One region of the Pseudoalteromonas sp. PAR1 genome, then DNA from elsewhere that is predicted to be linked to it. Evidence: predicted binding sites of a transcription regulator. Region 1 holds the regulator's gene; each other region holds the start of a gene.
What was found. The regulator sigma-54, encoded in region 1, starts transcription at its own class of promoters, with help from an activator protein. The targets are predictions, from matches to a motif close to GTTGGCACGNNNNTNGNNT.
Positions count from the first base shown of each region.

Region 1 (4,183 bases):
GAGTTTGGTCATCACTGTCTAAATAGAACAGTGTTGGGTTTGCGAAACCTGGCAGGTATTCAAGAATATCATTAAACTCTTGCTGCTCTTTCGGTAAGTTACGCACATCTATGCTGACTGCTATTTTGTCATAGTTGTCTGAAACGCTACGAACAAGCGAAGGTAATAAGTTGACTGGGATATTATCAACACAGTAGTAACCCAAGTCTTCAAGTACACGTAAAGCGACCGATTTACCTGAGCCTGAGCGACCGCTGATGATAATTAATTCCATTTATGCCTCTGCTGATATGACCTGAAACAGTTCGTGGTCTGTTTTAGCGCTACGTAACTGTTTACAAAACTCTTTATCTTTTAGTCTATCAGCAATTGTCGATAATGTCTTTAGGTGAAGTTGGCTGTCTCCATCTGGTACGATGAGTGCAACGAAAATATCCACAGGTCGGTTATCAATTGCGTCAAAATTGATTGGGGATTCACTCACTATGACAAATGCCTGTGGTTGCTCTGCACCACTCATGCGGCCATGTGGAATAGCAATGCCACGACCAATACCTGTACTGCCTAATTTTTCTCTATTGAGTAAGGCATCAAGGACGTCTTGTTGAGATAAATGAGGAAGCTGCTGGTGAGCCAGCTCGCTGATATATTCAAGGATTCTTTTTTTGCTATTAAAAAGGACCGCAGCTTTGCTGCAGTCCTGGTTAGTAAGTGAACTAAGTTTCATAATTTAGTGTCGAGCTAATTTCTCTTTGTGTTTAATGACTTGACGATCTAGTTTGTCGATTAGCGAGTCAATGGCTGCATACATATCTTGGTGTGCAGTTGAGGCAAAGAGCTCGCCTCCATTTACATGTAAAGTTGCTTCTGCTTTTTGGCTTAATTTTTCTACATCTAGAATGACATGTACATTATTAATGTGGTCAAAATGCCTTTCTAGTTTTGCAAACTTGCTGTTTACATAGTCTCTTAATGAATCAGTGATTTCTACATGACGACCAGTTAAATTTAGTTGCATAAGCATTTTCCTTCTATGTAAAACGTCTAAATCAAACTCTTACGCTGATTAGACGGAGGTATCGCTAGAGACTCTCGATATTTTGCAATTGTGCGTCTAGCTACTTTAATTCCTTGCTCAGCCAATATATCTGCAATTTTACTATCACTCAATGGTTTAGCTGAGTTTTCTGCAGCGATAAGCTTTTTGATCAAAGCGCGAATTGCTGTTGATGAACACTCACCACCGTTTTCTGTGCTGACATGGCTTGAGAAGAAATATTTCAACTCAAAAATCCCGCGAGGGGTGTGCATGTATTTTTGTGTTGTAACACGTGAAATTGTCGATTCATGCATTTCGACCATTTCTGCGACATCGTTCAGCACCATTGGTTTCATGGCTTCTGGGCCATGTTCAAAAAATGCTTGTTGTTGCTGTACGATACAATTGGTCACTTTTAAAAGTGTATCGTTACGGCTCTCTAAGCTTTTAATAAACCATTTAGCTTCTTGTAAATGAGAGCGAATAAACTGGCTATCGCTGCTCGATTTTACTGAGCGTGACATAGCTGCATATTGGCTATTCACTCTAATTTTTGGCATACAATCTGGGTTTAGTTCAACGACCCAACGACCTTTAACTTTTTTAACCGATACATCGGGTATAACGTACTCAGACTCTTCGCGAACTATGCTGTCTGCTGGCTTAGGGTTTAAGCTGTGGATCAGCGTCATTACTTCTTTTAGTTCGCTTTCTTTAAGCTTAGTCTTTTTCATCAAAGTGCGATAGTCGCGACTTGCTAATAATTCAATATGCTCAGATAAAACCATTTTAGTTTCAGCTAAATACGGCGTACTCGCATCGAATTGGCGAAGCTGGATACATAAGCACTCTTGTAAGCTACGGGCACCAATCCCTACTGGATCAAACAACTGTATTCTCTTTAAGACCGCTTCGACTTCATCTAGTTCGATTTCTTCTTCATCATTATTTTGATTAAAACTTTCGACTATGTCTTCGCAGCTAACAGTTAAAATACCTGAGTCATCAATTGCCTCTACGATGGCGACAGCGATCGCTTCGTCAGTTGGGCTAAATGGTGTGAGTTGTAATTGCCACATAAGGTATTCATGGAGGGTTTCAGTCGATGCACCTTGATAAATTGACTCATCTTCTGGCATTGGACCTGATGATGTTGATGGGGCAGCACTCATGTACTCATCCCATGTCACATCCATGGCTAAATCGTCACTTACGGTGTCTTTGTTAAGGGCATCGCTGCTTTCTTGTTCGTACTCACTCGGCGCTTCTTCGGCCGATGCACTTAGCTGAGTATCATCAGATTCAGCTTTTTGCTCGTTCTTACCAATGTTTTCATCGTTGTAATCTGCTTCTTCCACTTCAAGCAGAGGGTTACTATCAAGTGCTTCTTGAATTTCTTGCTGGAGATCCAATGTACTAAGCTGCAGCAAGCGAATTGCTTGTTGCAGTTGTGGAGTCATTGTAAGTTGCTGGCCCATGCGCAGCTGTAATGATTGCCTCATGTATCCCTAACAATCCTTTTATGTGTTATCGACACCTGTGCAGTCACAGGTAAATTTATATCGATTTATTGTCATTGTTATTTAGTTTAGCAGATGCGCTAGATGGTGGCTTATTGGTTATAGCCTGAATTGCTCACCTAGATACACATCGCGTACGGTTTGGTCAGCTAAAACATGCTCAGGTGTTCCTGATGCAATTAGCTCCCCATGAGAAACAATGTAGGCTTTTTCACAAACATCAAGGGTTTCTCTAACATTATGGTCAGTGATTAATACACCAATACCACGATTTTTTAAGTGTTCAATAATTTTCTTTATATCTAACACTGAAATAGGATCAACACCAGCAAAAGGCTCATCTAACAAGATAAATTTAGGGTTTGCTGCTAATGCCCGAGCAATTTCTACGCGACGACGCTCGCCCCCAGATAAGGCCATGCCTTGACTATCACGAATATGCTGAATACTAAATTCATCAAGTAAGTTGTTGAGTGTTTCTTCTCGGCCTTGTTTATTTAAATCTTTACGCGTTTCTAAAATAGCCATTAGGTTTTGATAAACCGTTAACTTTCTAAAAATAGATGACTCTTGTGGTAGGTAACCAATCCCTAAACGTGCTCGGCTATGCATTGGCAAAAGTGTAATATCGTTATCATCAATGCTGATCTTGCCTTTATCGCTAGGTACTAAGCCAACAATCATATAGAAAGTGGTGGTTTTGCCTGCGCCATTTGGGCCAAGCAAACCAACGATACTGCCCGCTTCAACTTCAAGACCCACATTTTTGACAACTTGGCGGCCTTTATAGCTTTTTGCTAAAAGCTCTGCTTTTAATGTGCTCATGGTTGGCCTTTATCGTCTTGTTTGTTGTCTACAGGCACTAAGATTGTGTGTACACGGTCTGTTGAGTTTTCATCTTTTTCTGCGCTAATTAGTTGTTGTGCCATATCATAGGTAATGCTTTTCGCTGTTACTTTTTGGCCTGCTTGAGTCACTTCGGCTTCGCCATTTAAAGTTAAGAAGCGCTTGGCTACGTCGTAGCGAACTTCTTCTGCACTGGCGCTCATTACCGTGCCATCTGCTTGCTTTTCTTCAAAATAAGCAGGCTTACCTGTGGCGATAATTAACTCAACAGTACCTTCTGTATCACCACCATGGGCTTCAAGGCGTTCGGCTGTGATCCGGCGGTTACCATGTATAATTTCGACATTGCCTTCAAATATACCAACGCCATCTTTTAGCTTACCAGTTTGGCGATCTGAGCTTATGCTAATTTGTGCGCCTGTCTGCTCGGCAGCTACGCCTGAAAAGGCAATCAATAAGCTTGGGATCAGGAGTAATTTCTTCAGTTTATTGGTCATAGTATATGGTTCGTGTATGGTTAGTTAACTCTACAATCTCGGTTTTTAAATTAGCTTTTAGGCCTTTACCGGTAATTTTTAAATTTGGTCCTGTTAGCGTCACAGGTTGCTTCGAAAACATGGTCATTTGTTCTATATCAACGTTAATGTTTTCAGCTTTAATATCTTCGATCATGCCATTATGGGTTAAGTTTTTAGCAACAACATCGCCTTCAAAAATAAGCTGATCGTTTTCATATAAGGTGGCTTCTTTAGCTTTTACTTGCCAAATTTGCTGGTCG
Region 1 is NZ_CAMZMY010000011.1:134,015-138,197, reverse strand. It holds gene rapZ (RNase adapter RapZ) at 1-274, opposite strand, end outside; gene ptsN (PTS IIA-like nitrogen regulatory protein PtsN) at 275-727, opposite strand; gene hpf (ribosome hibernation promoting factor) at 731-1,018, opposite strand; gene QL229_RS11360 (RNA polymerase factor sigma-54) at 1,045-2,541, opposite strand; gene lptB (LPS export ABC transporter ATP-binding protein) at 2,659-3,384, opposite strand; gene lptA (lipopolysaccharide transport periplasmic protein LptA) at 3,381-3,902, opposite strand; gene lptC (LPS export ABC transporter periplasmic protein LptC) at 3,892-4,183, opposite strand, start outside.

Region 2 (4,183 bases), on a different contig from region 1:
TAGGGTATTAAGTGGCGGCGTGACCACAGGCTCAGTGAATATTATTTCTGGGGATCCTGGGGCAGGTAAAACCACCTTGTTGTCAGATTTAGTTGCACGTATGTCAAAAGTAATGCCGTCTTTATACTGTACAGCAGAAGAGTCATTATCACAGTTTAAAAATCGGGTTAACCGCTTACGTCTAGATTACAACGAAGATGAGCTGTACTTACTATCTGAAACCAGCGTTGAAGCAATCATTGAAGAACTTGATAAACATAAAATAAAGTTTGCTGTTATCGACTCAATTCAGGCTGTTGTAACAGAAACGGCAAATGGTACTCCAGGGTCACCCTCACAAGTGAAAAGTGCGGCTCAGGCGCTCACGCAATATTGTAAGCAAAATGATGTGACCATGTTTATTATCGCTCACGTAAACAAAAATAACGAAATTGCTGGGCCACAAACCTTAGTACACATTGTCGATGCGTTATTACACATTGACACCAATGATGGGCAAGTAAGGACATTACGTGCCAATAAAAACCGTTTTGGCGATATCGACACTGTGGGCATTTTTAGAATGTGTGAGCGAGGTATGCTGAGCGTTGATAACCCGAGCGAAATCTTCCTATCAGGCTCAACGACTGAGTCGCCGGGCTCTGCGATTACTTGTATTCGTAAAGGCAATCGTAACTTACTACTCGAAATTCAATGTCTAACCACAGAAACCGAAGCTGAATTCCCTCAACGAGTGTGTGTTGGTTTAAACATGAATCGTATCAAGATGCTTACTGGGATTTTACGAAAACACACTAAAACTAAAATCTTCCATGATACGTTTTTTAATATAGTTGGTGGTTTAAAAATTGATGAGTCAGAAACCTGCATTGATTTAGCGTTAGTTACAGCACTTTTAAGTAGTTTGAATGAGTTTTTGGTGCCACGGACTACTTGTATTATGGGCGAGTTGAGTTTAAATGGTGATGTAAGACCAATAGACAGTGGCGTACCTCGAGTTAAAGAAGCGGCGCAACATGGCTTTACTGAAATCTTTATTCCTTATCGTAATTACCATAAATCAATGGAAGGCTTAGGCGCAAAAATTACCCCAGTGAAAACTGTGCATGAATTACTGACGTTAATTAACTAAACACAATTTGATACACTGATAAAAAATTTACACCAATTAAAGGAAATAAAATGAAGAAGTTAATTATTGCGTCGGTTGTTGCTGCGGCAGTCGGTGGCGTAGCTTACGCAAACTATGCTGTGACACAGGAAGTGAAAACAGTGGTTGATCAGCAGCTGAGTGCTTTATCAACACAAAGTGGTGTAGATATTACTTATAGCGATATTTCAGCGAGTGTTTTTGATAGCAGCATGGAGCTTTCGGGTATCAAAGTACAAAGCCTTGATAGCAATGAAGCTATTGCAACCATAGATACGATTGAAGTATCAGGTTATGAGCAAGACAGCATTCCACCTCATACTGGGTTTGTTATGACAAACTTTCGATTCAGTGATGATTTCCTCGCTCAGTTACCGCAAAACGCCAACAACAAATTAGCGTCTACAAGCTATAACGTTAAGTCTTCGCTAGATTACAATAAAGACTCTGGTGATAGTGCGTTTGCAGTTAACGTGACTGCAAATGAAGTGGCCGATGTTCACTTTAATTTAGGGTTGGCGAAATCAACTCCTTTAATGGAAGCGTCATTGGCTATCAGCAAGATGCAAAACTCAACACAAAATGGCCAGCTCACATTAGAGCAGCAACTGCAGCAGCAATCAAAAATGATGGCGGCCATGAGCCAGTTAGAGCCACGAAGTATTTCACTGTCAGTTGCAGATGAAGGTGAGTTAAAAGCGGTTGTAGAGAGCTTCTTGCAAGCGCAAGGTATGACTCATGAACAGTTCCAGCAGGTTGTTGCTATGCAGTTACAACAAGCGCCGGTTAGCACTGACTTAGAGACTGCTATTACTAATTTTGCTCAAGGCTTATCATCATTCTCGGTTTCGGCAAACTTGCCAGAAGGTCAGTCTATGATGCAAATCAATCAGCAAATTATGGCGCTAATGGGACAACCTGAAGAACTTGCCAAATTTATTAACCTTCAAGCAAGCGGTAAATAAGGCTAAGGTGCAGACAACCTTAAAGTGTTGTTCCGTCTTGTGAGCTTACTTTAAGGTTGTTTTTAACTTTTCGGATGCCTCGGTTATGCTCCAAAAACTTTTGTGCTAAAGCACGTTGAAATCCTGTCTTGGTAGAGCCGATAAGCTCAACCGTATCACCCTCTACAATCACCTGTAGATTAGAAATAGTAAAGTTAGGGTTGCTGGTAAGTTTCTGCAAAGCATATTGTTGCAATCTAGGTTGTGCTGATGTGCTTGATGTTAAAACACTGGTATTTGCACTCACCTTTGTCGCACAAGCTAGTAAAAATAAACAACTTAATGAGATCAGTACTACGGTTAATTTAAAGCGGTTCATACGATTCCCTCGCGAAGACTCTGTTGCAGAACCAGTTACAATTATCATTCCAATTTTAAGTTTCTGATTATAAAGTGATTTTATGCTTGGTAGGTTAAAAGGTATGAACTAATTACACAGTAATTAGTAAAAAAGTACATGCAGCAGAGAGCAAAATGCCGAGACGAGCTCGGCATTTTCAAGTAAAGATATTAAGCTATTTTTTCTTTTTTACTTTTGCTTTGGCTTTTTTCTTCGCCTTGATCTTTGCAGGATCTTTTTTCTTTTTAGATGGGATCTTTGCTTCTTTGTGTTGAGGCTCAATACCTTTAATTACGCGACGTTTAAGCTTTTGCTCAATGTAGCGTTCAACCTTGCCCAGAATAGCCACATCGTGAGCTTCAATAAATGAAATCGCAATCCCTTTTTTGCCAGCGCGGCCAGTACGGCCAATGCGGTGTACATAGATATCTGCAGTACGCGGCATATCAAAGTTAATAACATGACTAATATCGGCGACATCAATGCCACGTGCAGCAACATCGGTTGCCACTAAGATATTATTGCGACCAGAGTGAAAGTTCTCCATCGCTTTCATGCGTTTGTCTTGTGGCATTTCACCACGTAGCCATGCAACGCGTAACCCTTCGTTGTTAAGCTCACCAATCAAGGTTTCTAAGCGTTCACGGGTTTTAACAAACACGATTGCTTTATGTATGTCTTCACCGTTTAGGATCTCGACCAACATTTTTAGTTTATGGTTATAGTCATCAGCTAGGTGAACCCACTGATGAATTTTAGCTTTCTCTTTTCGGGTTGACTCTGCTTCAAGTAGTGCAGGGTCATTTAAAATTCGTTCTGCAAATAACTCAACGCTGTCGCCTTCAAGTGTTGCTGAGAATAAGAAACATTGGCGACGATTACGTGCTTCGTCACAAATTCGCAGCATTTCTTTACGAAAACCCATGTCTAGCATGCGATCAGCTTCATCAAGAATAAGCAGTTCAACATTCTCAGCATGGAAATTCTCAGTTTCGAGGTATTCCATTAAGCGCCCTGGCGTGGCAATTAAAATGTCGTTATTACTCTCGAAAATTTCTTTATGTGTCCCGTAGTTAATACCGCCGGTTACTACACCAATTTTGAGGTGTGTTTGCGCAGCAAGTAATTCACATTGTTCATGAATTTGATAAGCCAATTCACGAGTCGGTGTCATGATCAGCACGCGAGCAAAGCCAGGATCGCGACGAGGGAAATCAAGCAAGTATTGAATTGCAGGGATCAAAAAAGCGGCTGTTTTACCAGTACCAGTTGGCGCAGATGCTAAAATATCGCGGCCTCTTAGCGCTTCAGGGATCGCTTGTTGTTGAATACTGGTTGGTGTATCAAAACCCATTTTATTAATGGCATTTAACAGCTTGTTATCGATATCAAATTCAGAAAATTGCATAGAGTGACGTAAATAGAGGACAATTAGGCCTAATTATACGCGTTAACGCGGCTGTGGTGAATGAAAAGGTGAAAAAATGTCAGGCTTTGTGTTTAAACAATTTTCGGTGGAGCAAACTCGTGCTGCAATGAAGGTGTCAACGGATGGCATTTTGTTAGGCGCATGGGCCACTCTTACTAACGCCACACGTATATTAGACATAGGGACTGGAACAGGGCTGCTGGCCTTAATGGCAAAACAGCGAGCGCCACAAGCAACAGTGATGGCGATCGAGATTGATC
Region 2 is NZ_CAMZMY010000039.1:6,318-10,500, forward strand. It holds gene radA (DNA repair protein RadA) at 1-1,132, shown strand, start outside; gene QL229_RS19975 (hypothetical protein) at 1,183-2,115, shown strand; gene QL229_RS19980 (BON domain-containing protein) at 2,135-2,473, opposite strand; gene srmB (ATP-dependent RNA helicase SrmB) at 2,670-3,902, opposite strand; gene QL229_RS19990 (methyltransferase) at 3,979-4,183, shown strand, end outside.
Region 2: a site for sigma-54 is predicted at 2,509-2,527, ahead of QL229_RS19980 (BON domain-containing protein). Genes of this name have one in related genera too.

Region 3 (4,183 bases), on a different contig from region 1:
GTGAAAGCGGTGCAGGTGTGATGGCCGGTGACTCTATGCTTCGCGGCGTAATGTCAAAACTTCGTCAGCAATTAACCAGTGAAGTTAGCTTGAGTGATGGCAGTAGTTTGTCGTTATCTAAGCTTGGGGTTGAAGCAGACCGTTACGGCAAATTAAGCCTAGATACCGAACGCCTAAACGAACAAGTAGAAGCCGATGTAGACTTAGTTCAAGAGTTCTTTTTGGGTGAGGGCGATGAAGGCGGCTTTGCGCAATCTTTTGATGAGCTAATGAGTTTTTATACGGATTCAGATGGTATTGTTCAAAACAGAATCGACAGTAAACAGACTCAGTTAGATGGTTTAGATGATGAGCGCATTGATTTTGCAAGAAAAATGGAGTCGTTAGAGTCTCGTTTATACGCACAGTACAATAGCATGGATTTACTTGTCGCCCAGATGAACTCAACCAGTAGCTATGTGCAAGCGCAGCTTGATAATATGCCAGGGGTTGTTAAGCAAAATAAATAGTTGAATTAGTATGTTTTCTTGCCTGTATTTGGGTGTTACCTTTTGTAGAAATAATAATTTATCAAGCAACTAAACGCTAATTAGCGTTTAGTTGCTTGATATTTTGAAATAGCTTTATGTGATTTACGCTGGTTGATCAGCTCAGCCTGAGTTTTGTCTCTGGCGTTTTTAAGTTTAGCTGTAGCAGTTAAAATTTTGGCTTGTATAGCTAATAACTCTTTTTCTTGAGGTGGTGTTTCACTCTCACACCAATGCTTTAACTCTTGGTCAATAGCTATTAACGTTTGGCTTGCCAGCTCAATATCTGTTTTATCTATGTGCTCTGACAATGCAATGAGTAATGCATTCAGAGCGTTAAAATTCGGCATTATTGCTCAGCTTTAGGTATGCGCTCTTCGAGCGGAATAGAATCCCACCCTTCTTTTATTTCTTTAACGATACGGATAACATCATCTACTGCTGCAATGTCGTTGTTTACATTTGCTTCAGTTAACCTGCGTTGGCAAAAGTCGTACAGCGATAGTAGGTTGCTAGAGATATCCCCTCCATGCTCAAAATTGAGTGCATCTTGTAGAGCACCGAATAATAAAATGCAGGTAGAAATGTTTTCACCTTTTTTTTCAAATTCTTTACGCTCAATAAAGCCTTTAGTTGCTGCTAAACGTCCGATAATGTTACTGAAAATCAAATTGATCTGCTCATAAGGAGACATTTCATTAATGTTGCTAACGCTAACTTGACTGTACTTTTTTATCGATATGTGTGCCATGAGAAAATCCTATATTAAAAACACTGATTCATAAAAGTAGATAAGCAATATTAATGCCATTGATATTATCTTTCTTTGTGCATTTCTATAGAGATTATAGCAACGAGTATAGAATATTTTAAAATTCAAACAGGCTAAATTTGTAAGTTAATTCTTTAGTATTAAATTTTAGTGCTAAGTGACTATTTTTTGGCGTTGATGTCAATAAATTGCCGCTTAGCGCTTGCATCCCTCCTAAACTCGCTTACAATTTAGAAATTAACTAACCTCGTGGTAACTGTGGTTCGCCAATAATGATCTTAATTTTAGACAATAATAATAATCGTGCGATAGGTTTACATGCAGCACTTACCTTCATTGGTGAAACTGCACAATTAGTTGATGAGACTTCGTTACAGTCTTTTTGTGAAAAACATCAACAGCAAGAATGTATGGTCATTCTTGGTGCTTTACAGCAGCTAAATCACGAGGCTGTGATCAAACAGTTTCCAGCTATTCCATTTTTGTTAATAGGTGAAACCCTCAAACCCCTTCTTAGTATTGCTAATGTTGTAGGCTTGATATGTGAGCCTTTCAATCATGACGTAACCACTCAGTTATTGCATGACTGTCAGCAATATCAGCGTATGCTGCCCGGTGCTCATAAACAGTCTAAGTCGCAAAAATCGTTTGATGGACTTGTTGGTGAAACTGATGCTGTAAAAGATGTGCGTTTTTTAATTGAGCAGGTGGCTAAAACCGATGCCAATGTACTTATTTTAGGTGAGTCTGGCACAGGTAAAGAGGTGGTAGCACGAAACGTTCACCTACTATCTAAACGAAATAGCGGGCCATTTGTGCCAGTAAACTGCGGTGCTATTCCTGGTGAGTTACTTGAAAGTGAGTTATTTGGTCACGAAAAAGGGGCGTTTACTGGGGCAATTTCAGCGCGAAAAGGGCGTTTTGAATTAGCACAAGGCGGTACACTGTTTTTAGATGAAATTGGTGACATGCCACTGCAAATGCAGGTTAAGCTTTTACGAGTATTACAAGAGCGCAGTTATGAACGAGTAGGTGGGACAAAGCCTATTCAAGCTGATGTACGAATTATTGCTGCTACCCATCGTAATCTTGAAGAAATGATTGAAAAGGGCGACTTCCGCGAAGACCTTTTTTATCGCTTAAACGTGTTTCCAATTGAAAACCCTTCGCTAAGTGAGCGTGCTGACGACATTCCTCTACTTTTAAAAGAGTTAATGCGCCGTGTGAATGAGCAAAGTGGCACAACAGCAAAATTCACCGAACGGGCAATTCAAAGCTTAAAAGAGCATGCATGGCCGGGGAATATTCGTGAGCTTGCTAACTTAGTTGAGCGCATGGTGATCATGTTCCCTGATAAAGTAGTTGATGTGCCAGACCTACCAGCTAAATATCGTTATATTGAAGTTGAGGCTTATGAGCCTGAGTACCCTGAAGAATTGATGGAGCGAGATGCTTTCAACGATATTTTCAGTACTGGCTTTAGTGATTACGATGAGGAAGAACTTGATACCCCAGCAACAACGGTAGACTCAGGTTTATTACCTGATGAAGGAATTGAGCTGAAAGAGTATCTTGCTGAGCTTGAAATCAGCTTAATAAGCCAAGCATTAGAGCGCTACGATTATGTTGTTGCACGTGCTGCAGAAATTTTAGGTGTAAGACGCACCACACTGGTCGAAAAAATGAAGAAATACAACCTAACGCGCGACTAGCCGCGTTAGGTGTCTTGCTCGGTTTTATCTATTCGTATTCACTGATTATCTCAGCTTTTCTAAAGCAATCATTGCTATGGTCATTTACCATACCGCAGGCTTGCATATGCGCATACACAGTCGTTGGGCCTAAAAATTTAAAGCCACGCTTTTTTAAATCTTTGGCAAATGTTGTTGAGGCTTCAGTAATAGCCGGATAGTCTGCTAATTTATCGAGGTCGTTTACCAAAGGCTTGCCACCAACAAACTGCCATTGATAGTTTGAGAAACTGCCAAACTCTTTTTGAATTTCAATAAAACGCTGCGCGTTATTGATAGTGGCAGCGATTTTAGCGCGATTACGAATAATGCCTTCAAACAGCATTAACCGTTCGACGTCGTCTTCGGTCATTTTGGCAACTTCTTCAACAACAAAGTTTTTGAAGGCACTGCGATAGCCATCACGCTTTTTAAGTATGGTATACCAACTCAGTCCCGCTTGTGCTGACTCTAAGGTTATAAACTCAAATAAGCGGTGATCATCATATAATGGCACCCCCCATTCTTGGTCATGATAGGCCACATAATCTTCTTTGCTGGTATCGAGCCATGGGCAACGACAATGGTGTTCTTTTTGCATTATTCCCTCGCGATTGTCATTTTTTTGTCAGTGTTGTTTTTGTCTTTAATTTATTGAAATAAAACAAAAATAAATTTGGTACGGATTGTGCATTTAGCTAGGTAGACACGATTTTTTGAGTATCGATTATGGCCTTAGCAAATGTCCTAAAACCACAATTTATCACAGCCAAACAATATAACCCATGCTTACAGCAAGAAGAGTATGTGGGTGAATTGAGTGAGCTGCGCCAACAAGCCAGTTGGTTAGGCCACTTGGTTGATACCATGCCTGCGGGTGTGGTGGTTTTAGATGGCCGAGGCATGATCGCAAAAGCCAATCAAATTGCCATTGATATGCTAGGTGAACCCCTTGAAGGTGAAAAGTGGTTTAGCGTTATTCAACGCTCATTTCGACCAAAGCAAGACGATGGACATGAAGTATCACTTAAAGATGGCCGATTAATTAAGCTTGATATCACTGCGCTTGCTCCAGAGCCAGGGCAGTTAATTCTAATGACAGATTTAACTGAAACCAGACGTTTACAAAAGCGAGTTGCACATATGCAGCGCCT
Region 3 is NZ_CAMZMY010000006.1:164,493-168,675, forward strand. It holds gene fliD (flagellar filament capping protein FliD) at 1-509, shown strand, start outside; gene QL229_RS07085 (hypothetical protein) at 590-877, opposite strand; gene fliS (flagellar export chaperone FliS) at 877-1,278, opposite strand; gene QL229_RS07095 (sigma-54 dependent transcriptional regulator) at 1,572-3,011, shown strand; gene QL229_RS07100 (DNA-3-methyladenine glycosylase I) at 3,040-3,630, opposite strand; gene QL229_RS07105 (ATP-binding protein) at 3,759-4,183, shown strand, end outside.
Region 3: a site for sigma-54 is predicted at 1,321-1,339, ahead of fliS (flagellar export chaperone FliS). Genes of this name have one in related genera too.